2 regions of the Dermacoccus sp. CCH2-D9 genome follow, and region 1 is predicted to be linked to the other one. Evidence: riboswitches for the same ligand, from Rfam matches in the RefSeq annotation. Region 1 holds a riboswitch; the other holds the start of a gene.
What was found. A riboswitch is a leader RNA that binds a small molecule or an ion and turns the genes downstream of it on or off. The one in region 1 is predicted to bind thiamine pyrophosphate.

Region 2: it holds a riboswitch for thiamine pyrophosphate, as region 1 does, so the genes downstream of both, AX669_RS00070 (thiamine ABC transporter substrate binding subunit) here and AX669_RS12835 (MFS transporter) in region 1, are expected to answer to the same signal.

What each region holds. Positions count from the first base shown of each region.
Region 1 is NZ_LSJT01000004.1:12,057-17,963, reverse strand. It holds gene AX669_RS00285 (AMP-binding protein) at 1-215, opposite strand, end outside; gene AX669_RS00280 (B3/4 domain-containing protein) at 404-1,111, opposite strand; gene AX669_RS13495 (hypothetical protein) at 1,555-1,863, shown strand; gene AX669_RS14025 (M15 family metallopeptidase) at 1,788-2,117, shown strand; gene AX669_RS00265 (hypothetical protein) at 2,331-2,960, opposite strand; gene AX669_RS12835 (MFS transporter) at 3,050-4,327, opposite strand; TPP riboswitch at 4,372-4,477, opposite strand; gene AX669_RS00260 (hypothetical protein) at 4,590-4,967, shown strand; gene dxs (1-deoxy-D-xylulose-5-phosphate synthase) at 5,140-5,907, shown strand, end outside.
Region 2 is NZ_LSJT01000002.1:16,093-21,999, forward strand. It holds gene AX669_RS00065 (iron ABC transporter permease) at 1-966, opposite strand, end outside; gene AX669_RS00070 (thiamine ABC transporter substrate binding subunit) at 977-2,071, opposite strand; TPP riboswitch at 2,127-2,235, opposite strand; gene AX669_RS00075 (DUF4235 domain-containing protein) at 2,506-2,841, shown strand; gene AX669_RS12825 (DUF72 domain-containing protein) at 3,155-3,427, shown strand; gene AX669_RS00085 (circularly permuted type 2 ATP-grasp protein) at 3,438-4,967, shown strand; gene AX669_RS00090 (DUF4921 family protein) at 5,147-5,907, shown strand, end outside.

The DNA of each region.
Region 1 (5,907 bases):
ACGGCCTGCGCGGCGTAGTAGGCGACGGCGAACTCCGGAACGGAGGGGGCGATGAGCAGGACTCGGTCGCCCTGGCTGATGCCGTGGTCACGTAGATGCCCCGCGAACGCGGCCACCTTGTCCCTCAGCGTGGCGTAGTTCCAGGTCGTGCTCGGGCTGCGAAGCGCGGGGCGCTCGGGTGCGCTCGTTGCGTGCGTCCAGATTGGGTCGGCCATGTTCGGCATGCGTCACCTCTTGTCATCGTGATGTGAATCACAGTAGAGGTGAAAGGCGACTCTTGGGCGTTATTCGGCAGTTTTAGTGAGTCGGCAGGCGCGCGACGTGACGTCGGCCGCCCCGATGTTGCCCGGGAAACGGGGCGCCGATGTCGCGAAACCCGGGCAACATCGGCGCCGCCGATGGATCAGAGGATGCGGCTCGTCAGCGTCACTCCGGGGCTGACGGCCTCGAGCGCCTCGCACAGCGCGTCGCGCACCTCGGTGGCGCGCTGCTCGCCGTCACCCGGTTCGACGTCGAGGATGTCGCAGATGAAGATCGCGTTAGTCGTCTCGTCCGTCAGGCGGGTGCGATAGCACTGACGCCAGTTCCAGCGGCGGCAGGTGACGCCGGCGTCGTCACGCCAGACGACTTCGCCGGCGTCGGGGTGCTCGATCGTCTCGGCGCCCGACGACATCGTCGAGAACTCCTCGTCGCCGGTGGCGCGCGTGAGGCGCAGCGCACCGTCGTAGGCGTCGAGATCCTCACCGCCGAGGGGCGTCTGGTGACGCACGGACACCGCGTTGTAGGCATCCGTCAGCGCGTTGACGCGGGGGAGGGCGTCGGCTCGGCGCAGCAGCGCCTCCGCCGAGTTGCGTGTGCGCTGCGGTTTCGCGCCGAACGCGCGGTACGCATCGCGCCAGGCCGCGATGTGCGGCAGTTCCTCGGGAGGCGTGTGCCCGAGCACGCCGCGTACGTGCTCCTCGGCGGCGAACAGCAGCGTCTCGCTCTCCTCGTTCGACTCACCGCCGTGCAGGCCCTGCGCGACGACGAGAACGGCACGGTAATCGGGGCGCAGTTCGCGCACGGAGTCATCGATGGAAGCGGCTTCGAGCCAGGCGTCGAAAGAAGTCATGGGCCCATTCTCGCGCGGACGGCACGACGCGTGGGTGCCCCCGGGTGGGGGTGTGTCTCGAGGCGGTGGCCGCACCGGTGCTGCCGCAGCGCGCCGCTGTTTCACGAGCGTGACGCACGATCCCGCGAGCCGCGGTGATGTGTGTCACACTCAAGAGCTGATGGCGGGGCGGGCAGCGCGCCGACGAGTGACGGGGGAATTCTGCGATGGAGACACTGACGCGACGTGGCGCACTTCGACACGCCGGCCTCGCTGCGGCGACGACGGCCCTCGTGATCGAAGGGGCGCCGCAGGCTTTCGCAGCGGTTCCTGCGTCGAGGCAGGTGGTCCGTGCGGGGGCAACGTCGGTCCTCGTGCGACGGGCGACCGCGACGCTTTCCTACCGCGTCAATGTGCGCGATCAGCCCACGCTGGAACCGCGCGCCCGGATCGTCGGGACGCTGGTGAACACCACGACGCTGACAGGCTCCTACGACGCGAGCAGCCTGTGGTTCCGCATCGCCGAGGGTGCGTTCAAGGGGCGGTGGGTGACGTCCGCAGTCCTCGTCGCGACGACGGCGCGCGCGGTGAACGGCCGTCTGCCGATGTCGGCCGTCACGCGACTGCCGAGCTGGAGCGTCAACGTCAGCAACCTGCCGCACGAGCCGCGGTATCTCTCGCGCGCGGCGGCCGTCGGATATCTCGGACTGGCCGCGGCTTTCAAGGCTCGTTTCGGTGTGGCGCTGACGATCACCGAGGCCTACGCACCCTGAGCCGCCAGCAGCTGCTGTACCGCACTCTCGGCTACCCCCGCGCGGCCGTCCCCGGCACCTCGAACCACGGGTTGGGCAGCGCGATCGACTTCGGCATCGCCCGCACGAACGCGATCAACTCGCCTCTGTACTTCGGGCGTTCTCACGACGTGTGGCTGACGGCCAACTCCAAGCGCTGGGGATTCGACCGCCCCGACTACATGGATCGGCGCGGGTCCAACCCCGAGTGGTGGCACTACAACTTCGTCGGGTGACGGAGGTTGCAACCGCTGGGTGAACCGCGCCGGCCATCAGTTGCTCGACGATTACGCGTCTGCTCGAAGAATGTGCCGCACATTCGTCGTGCAGGTGCGTGATGGTCGAGCGGCTCTCGGGGCGGGTGGCGGTTGCCGTCAGTCGACACGCGTCGGCCGCCAGCACCCGTGGGGTACCGGCGGCCGAGATGATGCGTGTGAGGCTGGCCGTAATCAGCCGTGCGGCGTGAGCGTCATGTTGATCGTGTTGCCGGGGCCGGCCACCTGGCTGTTGACGAGGCTCGTCGACAGGCCGCAGTTGGCGAAGTTGGGGATGGTGAACGTGCCCGAGAGGTTGATCGGGTCGAACAAGCCACCCTGCTTGCCCGTCACGGTCAGCGTGATGGGGCTGCTCGTGCGGCAGTTCTTGCCGACGAGGTTGATGAGGCCCTTACCCGTGGCCGAGACATCCTTGATGTGGAGGTTGACCTTCTGGGTCTGCACGATCTTGTGCGTGTTCGGGTCGATCGTTCCGACGGCCTTGCCGACGGGTTCCTGCGAGATCGTCGCGATGGCGATCTGCAGCTTGCCGAGCTTCACCGGCATCTTGAAGTCCTTGAGCATGATGTCGGAGCTCAGGTCGCCCTTCTCGACGTGGAGGGTGGAGAAGGTGAAGCCGGTCGTCGTCGAGGACTGCCCGGACTTCTTGATCGTCGTCGTCGCCGACGTGTCGTAGCCGAGGTTCCAGATGGTGTCCTTCGTGTCGCTCGTCGCGGCCTGCGCGCCGGGCGCAGCCATCGTGACGGTGCCGGCCACGGCGGTGGCGACGAGGGCGATCTTGGCGGTACGGCGTGTGGTGAACATGCTCATCCTTCGATAGTCGATGTGAACCGAGTCACGACGTTAGCAAGATCATCACGGCGTCGCCACCGGTTCGAGCTGATTTCACCCACTCAACTTACTTTTTCGTAACCACGAAGGTTACTTCCGCGTATCCACGCGGGGGCAAGGGTGACGAGGAGTCCCGCGACGCACAGCACGAGCGGGACGGCGGCCGAACGGCCGAGCCACTGCGTCACGGTGGGCAGCCAGAACGGGTACAGGCCGGGCAGCACGATCGACGCCGAATAGACGCTGCCGTAACCGCGCGAACGTCGCGACTCGGGGAAGTGTTCGGCGAGGTAGGCGCCGACCGGACCGTAGGCGGAGACGGTGACGATCTGGACGGCCGCGGCGGCGATCGTCGTGGCGACGACGCTGCCCGATGACGCGGCATGCATTGCCACGAGATAGGCGGCGGGGGCGGAGATGCAGGCCAGTGCTCCGAACGCCATGAAGAAGCGTGAACGGCCCACACGCGTCGAGACGACACCCGCCGCGGCCATCGTCGGCGCACTGACGGCCGTCGCGACGAGCATGACGAGCCCGACGTCACGGGGGGAGAAGTGCGGGCGCAGCGAACTCGTCAGCGCCGAGACCCCCATCATCGTGAACAACCACAACCCCGTCATGAGGGTGAACAATGCGGCCACGACACGGCCCGTCACGCGCTCTTCCTCGTCGTCGGTCGCGTCGTGCGCGGCGGGATCGCGCTTGTCGGATTCGTGGGGAGAGTGGCTGTGACCTGCCGGCCCGGCGTGCGCCGACCTCGCGGTGAGGGCCAGGATCAACGGCAGGAGTGCGCCGACGACGAACAGCAGGCGCCACCCCCACGTGGTGTACGCGCCGCCGAGTGAGGCCGTCAGCATCATCGTGGCGGCGGCGATGGTGGCGTTCGCGAGGGGTGACATCGCCATGACGAGGCCGCTCAGGTGGCCGCGTCGTTGCGGCTCTGTGAGCGCGAGGGCGCGGGGGATGGCCGCGGAGTACTGCCCGCCGAGGAAGAATCCGGCGGCGAAGCGCAACGCCAGGAGAGCGGCCACGGCCCACGTCGAGGTGTGCAGCGGGAGCGTCACCATGAGGCCGGTGCACACGCTCAGGCCGAGCAATGCGCCGCGTGACACGCGGGCTCGTCCGCGACGATCGGCCAGGGTGCCGAGGATGAACGCGCCGAGGGGGCGGCCCAGGAGTGTCGCGGCGAAGACGAGGCCGTCGGGAATCGTCGAACTCGTCGACAGCACCCCACCGAGCGCAATGACGGGCAGGAAGATGTCGAACTGGTCGACGAAATTTCCGACGAGGGCGCTGCGGCGGGCCTCGCGCCGTTCTGGGGTGGCGGCGGCCGGCGTCAGGCGCGGCGCATCGTCGTGGGCAGGGGAAGGGGCAGGCGTCAGGGTAGCCAGGATCGAACACTCCCTACGGCGGCATGAACCGCATCAGGTTGGACGGTCGGCATGGCGATGCCCTCTCAGCCCGCGCCTCGGGCTCCCGTGTGACGGGCTCAGCATGCCACAGAGCACCCGGCTTCGGGGGCGTGTCTCGCGCCGGTCTGCGGGTCTCGTGGGGCGGTCATAGAATAGAACACGTGTTCGAACAATGGGGTACGCTGGGGTCATGTCGGACGAGGTGAACACCGGCCCTCCGGGCTGGCCGAGAGGTGTGCCGCCGCCGGGTGCACCGGGGTGGCAGGAGGCGGCGACGCAGTGGCTGCTCGATCAGTGCCCCTCGGATTTTCGGGCCTACGACGCATGGCGCCGTCACCCGGTGGCGCTCGCTTGGGTGGCGACGTGGCATGTCGACGCTCAACTCGGCGCGATGCGCGAGTCATATCGCCGCATCCGCGTCGACCTCGCTGACGAGCTGCCACCGCGCGCGGTGCCGCAGGTGATGGAGCACCTGTCCGCGGAGGGGCTGCGGTTGCGTGCCACGGCGCGCGCCGTCCGTCTCGTGCACGAGGCGATGCGCGGCAAGACGTTCGTCCCTCGGCTGTGATGCGCCGGCGTTCGGGGCGGGTGCGTGGGCGGGCCGAGTCCCGGCTTCTGATCTCCGACGGCGCTACCGGCTCCGACGGGGGCGCGACGGGAGGGTGCCCCCGCCCGCATGGCGGCTGCGCGGTCGACGACCTAGACTCAGGAGACTGCACTTTCGAAAGGCTGAGTGAGACGTGACGCTGCTGGAAACCATCTCGGGTCCGGACGATCTCAAGCGAATCCCCGCCGAGGAGCTCGACGCGCTCGCCGCCGAGATCCGTCAGTTCCTCGTCGAATCCGTCTCCAAGACGGGTGGGCATCTGGGCCCCAACCTGGGTGTCGTCGAATTGAGCATCGCGATGCACCGTGTCTTCGACTCGCCGAAGGACACGTTCGTCTTCGACACCGGCCACCAGAGCTACGTCCACAAACTGCTCACCGGCCGCCATGACTTCAGCAAGCTCAAGAAATCCGGCGGCCTGTCGGGTTACCCGAGCCGCGAGGAGTCCGAGCACGACGTCGTCGAGAACTCGCACGCCTCGACGTCGCTGAGCTGGGCCGAGGGCATCGCCAAGGCGCGCCGCCTCAAGGGTGAGAGCGACCGTCACACCGTCGCCGTCATCGGTGACGGCGCCCTGACCGGCGGCATGGCGTGGGAGGCACTCAACAACATCTCCGCCGACGCCGACCTGCCGCTCGTCATCGTCCTCAACGACAACGAGCGCTCCTATGCCCCGACGATCGGCGGGATGGCGCACCACCTCGCGACGATGCGCACGATGCACACCTACGACCAGGTGCTCGACTGGGGCAAGAACCGCCTGCAGGCGACGCCGAAGGTCGGGACGAAGATGTACGAGGCGCTGCACGGCGTGAAGCGTGGTCTCAAGGACATCGTCTACCCCGACACGGGCGTCTTCGAGAGCCTCGGCATCAAGTACCTCGGCCCGATCGACGGGCAT
Region 2 (5,907 bases), on a different contig from region 1:
GCGCACGAGCAGCGTCACCAGCGGCGCCAGGATGAGCGCCCCGACGGCGGCGGTGAGCGTCAGGGCAGCCACGTCACCGCGCCCAGGACGTCGCAGCGCCGTCTGCTGCGTCACGCCGCGTCGCACCCGCTCGTCATGACGCCCGATGCGCGAGCGTTCGCTGACGACGAGCAGCGCCGCGACGAGGACGAACTGCGTCACCGACAGCACCGCCGCGGCTCGCAGGTCGAGGAATTCGACGGTGAGGGAGTAGATCTCCGTCTCGAGCGTCGAGTAGCGCAGGCCACCGAGCATGAGGACGATGCCGAACGCCGTCGAGCAGAACAGAAACACGACGCTCGCGGCGCTGACGACGGCGGGGCGCAGCTGCGGCCACGTCACCGTCCGGAAGACCTCCCGCGGTGATGCCCCGAGTGCCGCCGCCGACTCCGCCGTGCGCGGGTCGAGCGACGCCCACATCGGCCCGACGGTGCGCACGACGACGGACACGTTGAAGAACACCATCGCGAGCAGCACCGGCTGCCACGAGCCGTCCCAGCCCAACCAGGCAAGCGGGCCGCCGTCGGCGAACAGCGACCGGAACGCGACGCCGACGACGACCGTCGGCATGACGAACGGTAGGACGACGAGCGCGCGCCACACCCCCGCCCCCGGCACGCGCAGCCGATACAGAGCGTGCGCGACGGGCACACCGAGCAGCACCGAGCACGCCGTCGCGAGCGCCGCCATCCACACGGTGAACCACAGCACGCGCAGGATGCGCGGGCGCGTCAGGACGTCCGTGAATCCGCCCAGATCGACGTGCCCACCCGGCGCGAGCCCACGCACCGCCATCGCTGCGACGGGCCACGCGAAGAAGATCGCGAGGAACACGAGCGGGACGACGGCAAGCGCGGCCATGACGAACGGCGCGCGAGCGCCCCGGGCTCGTGCGCCGCGACGCAGACCATCACGGGTGCCGTTCATCGCTCGGGCGTCACTTGGACGTGACGTCCTTCCACTTCGTCAGCCATTCGGAACGGTTCTTGTCGATGTCGGCGGGCGACACCTCGATCGGCTTCGTCGGCTGCTTCGCGTTCGCCGCCCACGCCTTGAGCAGTTCGACGTTCGAGTCGACGGGGAAGACGTACATCGAGTCGGGCAGCGACTTCTGGAAGCTCGCACCGTTCATGAAGTCGATGAGTGCCTTCGCGCCGTCGGGGTTCTTCGCCCCCTTGAGCACACCGGCGTACTCGGTCGATCGGAAGCACGTGTCGAGCAGCGCCGACGTCGTCGACGTGCTCGCCTTGTCGACGGTGAACGCCGGCGAGCTGTCGTAACTGACGACGATCGGACGCTTGCCCTTGCCGCTGCCGGTGAAGTCGACCTCGTACGCGTCGCTCCAGCCCGACGTCAGCTTGAGCCCGTTCGCCATGAGCTTCTTCCAGTACGCCTCCCAGCCGTCCTGGCCGTAGTGGCCGACGGTCGCGAGGAAGAACGCCATGCCCGGCGAGCTCGACGACGCGCCCGGCGCGACCATGAGGTTCTTGTACTCGGGCTTGACGAGGTCGTCGAACGACGCGGGCTTCGTCTTGTGGTTCTTCGTGAACCACGCGTCGTCGACGTTGACGCACACCGACGCGGTGTCGATCGGCGACAGCTGCCCCTTGCCCTGGCCGTCCGGCAGCTCGTACTTCGACGCCGACGCAGGCGCGCCCTTCGGGCTGTACGGCTCGAGGACGTCGTTCGTCGCGACACGCGAGGCGAACGTGTTGTCGATGCCGAACACGACGTCACCGAGCGGGTTGTTCTTGCTCAGCACGAGCTTGTTCGCGAGCTCACCGGCGTCACCGGACTTCACGACCTTGACGGTGTAGCCCGTCTGCTTCGTGAACTCGGCCATGACGTTCTTGTCGGGCGCCCACGACTCGTGCGTCACCAACGTGACCGTCTTCGACGCGCCCGAACCCGACGCACCCGAGCCGCTCGCCGAACTCGACTTCGACACCGACGAGTTGTTGTCGACGCTGCACGCCGCCAGCGCACCCACGCACGCGAGCGCCAGCACGGCGCGGCCACCACGAGACATCATGTGAACGTTCCTCCTCACGGCCAGTGAGGGACGTCGTCGCCCGCACGTACGCGCGACGAGTGAGAACTCGACTTCCTCCGCCGGTGCTAACCGGGTCAGGTTCGAGGGTTTGGTGCCGGGTGCGGCACGATCTCAGCGCACACTGCGCTCCCCTGTCGTTCGAGCGTGAGATTAGCACCGACCACCGACGGACGACACGCTTCGGCCCGCTTCGCACTCCGGCATCCCCGCTGCCGGCTCGTGCGCACCTCACGCCGACGCCGGATCCCCCGTGCACGAGCCGGCCGCCACGACGCCCACCCCCGTCAGACCGGGCTGATGACCATGCCGACTGGCGCAGCGACACATGCACGCGCGAGGATGGACCCAAGACATCAACGGCCCGAGGCTCGACGACGCCTCACGACGGCCGACGACACGTAAGGGGAAACACCATGGGCAACCTCGTGTGGAAGGTGCTGAGCATGGGCGCCGGCATCGTCGCCAGCAAGATCGCGACGACCACCGCCACCAAGACGTGGAAGATGACGACCGGCAAGAGCCCGCGCAGCGCGAAGGACCCGAACGCCAGCATCATCGAAGCCGCGATCTACGCCGCCATCTCCACCGGCGCACTCGCCGCCGCGAAGATGTACGCCGAACGCCGCGCCGCCGACTACTTCACCAAGTCCGCCGGCCACCCGCCGCAGGCCCTCGTCAAGCGCGCCGAAGAAGAAGCCAAGGAAGCCCAGAAGGGCAAGAGCCAGGCGCCCGTCGTCGTCATGAAGTAATTCCCCCTCGTCCGCTTTCCGGCGTGGGAGCCTCGCGAACTCGGCTCCCACGCTCGGTGCAGCAGACACGGGGGCGTCCATGTTGCGCATGGAGCTGTTCGCTTGGAGGGTCAGGTTCTGCCTGGCCCTCCTCGCGTGTCTCGGGCCGACGCATCACTGACCGTTCTGCGAATTTCTCCACACCGGCGAATTCCGTCCACATCCGCGATTCACGCCCGCCTCGGCGAATCTCGTCCACATTCACGTCCCGGCCGAACGTCACGCCGCGCTCCGGTGGCATGCTGACGCCACGAGCACGACCACCCGTGCAGAACTGCGCCTCGGCACGTCAGGCCGGACATACGCCTCCTGGAGAGGCACCGTCTACCCCGCAGGCGTCGCCGACCGCGTGCGCCTCGAGTACTACGCGGCGAACCTCTTCGACACTGTCGCACTCAACGCCAGCTACTACCGCTGGCCGTCACTCACGACCTTCGAGGATTGGCGCCGCCGCCTACCCGACGGGTTCCGCATTACCGTCAAGGCCCCCAAGGGCCTCACGCACGTCCCGCTTCGTGCGCGAGCGCACGTGAGCCGTCTGCCGTAACGTCGTCCCCATGACCACGGCACAGGGCACGAACCCGACGAACGACGAGGGCGCAGAGGGCGAGATCGTCCCCGAGGCGTTCAGCGAATACCGCGAGCACGAACCCGAGACCCCGGGCGTGCACGACGAATCCGTCACCGACGATGCGGAGCTGCGCCCCGACTACGCGGCCGTCATCGAGCGCATCGAGACGCTCGGGCCCGACGAGGTGTCGCGCCGCCTCGAAGCGGCCGGCAAGGGCCTGACCGAGCTCGGCGTGACGATCAACTCCGAGGACGGCAACCGCCCGTACCCGATCGACATCGTGCCGCGCATCATCTCGGCCGAGCGCTGGGCCGAGCTCAGCGCCGGCGCCGAGCAGCGCGTCCGTGCGCTCGAACTCTTCCTGCGCGACGTCTACGGCCCCGGCGAGATCATCAAGGCGGGCCGCGTCGACGCCGACATGCTGCGTCGCTCGCCCGGCTGGTCCAAGGACGGCCAGCGGGTGCCCGCCGACTTCGTCCGCGCCGGCATCTGCGGCCTCGACCTCGTCTCGCCCGCGTCCGGCGAGTGGATGGTGCTCGAGGACAACCTGCGCATGCCCGGCGGGCTGGGCATGACGCACATCAACCGTGAGGTGCTCGAGAACCACTTCGCCGAGATCCTGCCGCCCGCGGAGACGCTCGAGCACCCGACCCGGACGTACGGGCTGCTGCACGAGTCGCTCATCGCAAGCGCAAGACTCGTCGACGGTGGCGTTGCCGAGGGCGAGATCGGCCTGTGCATGGTCTCCCCCGGCCCGACGGACACGACCTGGTACGAGCAGAACCTCGTGAGCGGCCAGGTCGGCGCCGCCATCGTGACGGCAGACGCCCTCGTCGTCGACGACGGCAAGCTGTGGCGCCTCGACGGCGGCGAACGTCACCGCGTGCACCTGCTCAACCCGCGCATGGGTGAGACCGAGCTGTTCGAAGCGAAGGGCGCGGACGGTCGTCCGCTCGGCGACGCGCTGCGTGACGTGCTCGCGGCGGGCGCGGTCGCCATCGTCAATGCGCCCGGCAACGGCCTCGCCGACGACAAGGCGACGTACGCGCTCGTGCCCGACATCATCGATTTCTACCTCGGCGAGAAGCCGCTGCTCGCGCAGGTGCCGACGCTGCTGTGCGCCCGCGAGGACCACCGCGAGGAGGTGCTCGATCGCCTCGACGAACTCGTCGTCAAGCCGATCGACGGCTACGGCGGCAGCGGAATCACCGTCGGCCCGGAGTGCTCGGCCGACGAGCTGGAGACGCGCCGTCGGGAGATCCGTGAGACGCCTGAGCGCTTCGTCGCGCAGGACATCGTGCCGTTGTCGACCCTGCCGACGCTCGTCGACGGCTCGTTCGCGCCGAGCCACGTCGACCTGCGCGCGTTCGTGCTGCAGCGCCCGGACGAGCAGGACGTCTCGCGCACCGTCGCCGTCACGACACCGGGAGCGATGACGCGCGTCGCCCCAGCGGGCACGATGATCGTCAACGTCTCGGCCGGCGGCGGCGCGAAGGACACCTGGATCCAGCGCTGACGCCCGCATCGCGGCCCGGTGCGACACTCGAAGCGCCCTGACGCGATCGTCGACGGGCCGCGCCACCGTGCGCAGAGTTACGCCCGGTCGCGCAGCCCCACGCCTCTGCGTGCAAGTGCACCCAGGTGCACTTGCACGCAGAGGAGACGGGGCGCGGCGCCGTGGGTGAGACTGGAGTCATGACGCGCGACGCCAGCCAGCAGCCGACCGAGTTCATCCGCTCGATGGCGGACGGCACGACGAAGCAGGTCAACCCGCTGAGCGGTACGAAGGTGTGGACGGTGCCCGGCCGCGGCGACCGTCCCCTCGGGCTCGTCCCTGCTGATGTCAAAGACCTCGTGGCGCAGGACTTCACGTCGTCCTGCGCGTTCTGCTCCGAGCGCTACCTCGAGACGCCACCGGAGAAGGTGCGCTCCGTCCTCGCCGCAGGTTCCGCCGAGGCGCCGCGCTTCGTCCGACTGCGTGGTCTGACGCCGGCCGAGGTGACGTCGCAGGTCGCCGAGTTCCGCCGCATCCCGAACCTGTTCGAGATCATGTCGGTCGACTACTGGCAGGCCAACCACGGCTACACGTTCGACGACGCGATCGAGGCCCGCCGCCGCGCCTACGAGGCTGCTGACGGAGGGCGCGAACACCTGCTGCGCCTCGCGCGGGTGCGTCTCGGCAAGCGCGCCGAGGTCGCCACGGACGCCGAACTCCTCGACGCTGCAGGCGATTTCTTCGCGAGCACCCATGACGTCATCGTCGGCCGCCGCCACTACGTCGACGGCGCGACGCGCAGCGACCAGCTCGCCTCGTCAGGCGCCCTGACGCCGACCGAGCACCGCGAATACCTCGACCTGACGATCGACGCGATGGCCGAGCTGTACGCGACGAACCCGCACGTGCGCTACGTCGCGGCCTTCCAGAACTGGCTCAAGCCGGCGGGCGCGTCGTTCGA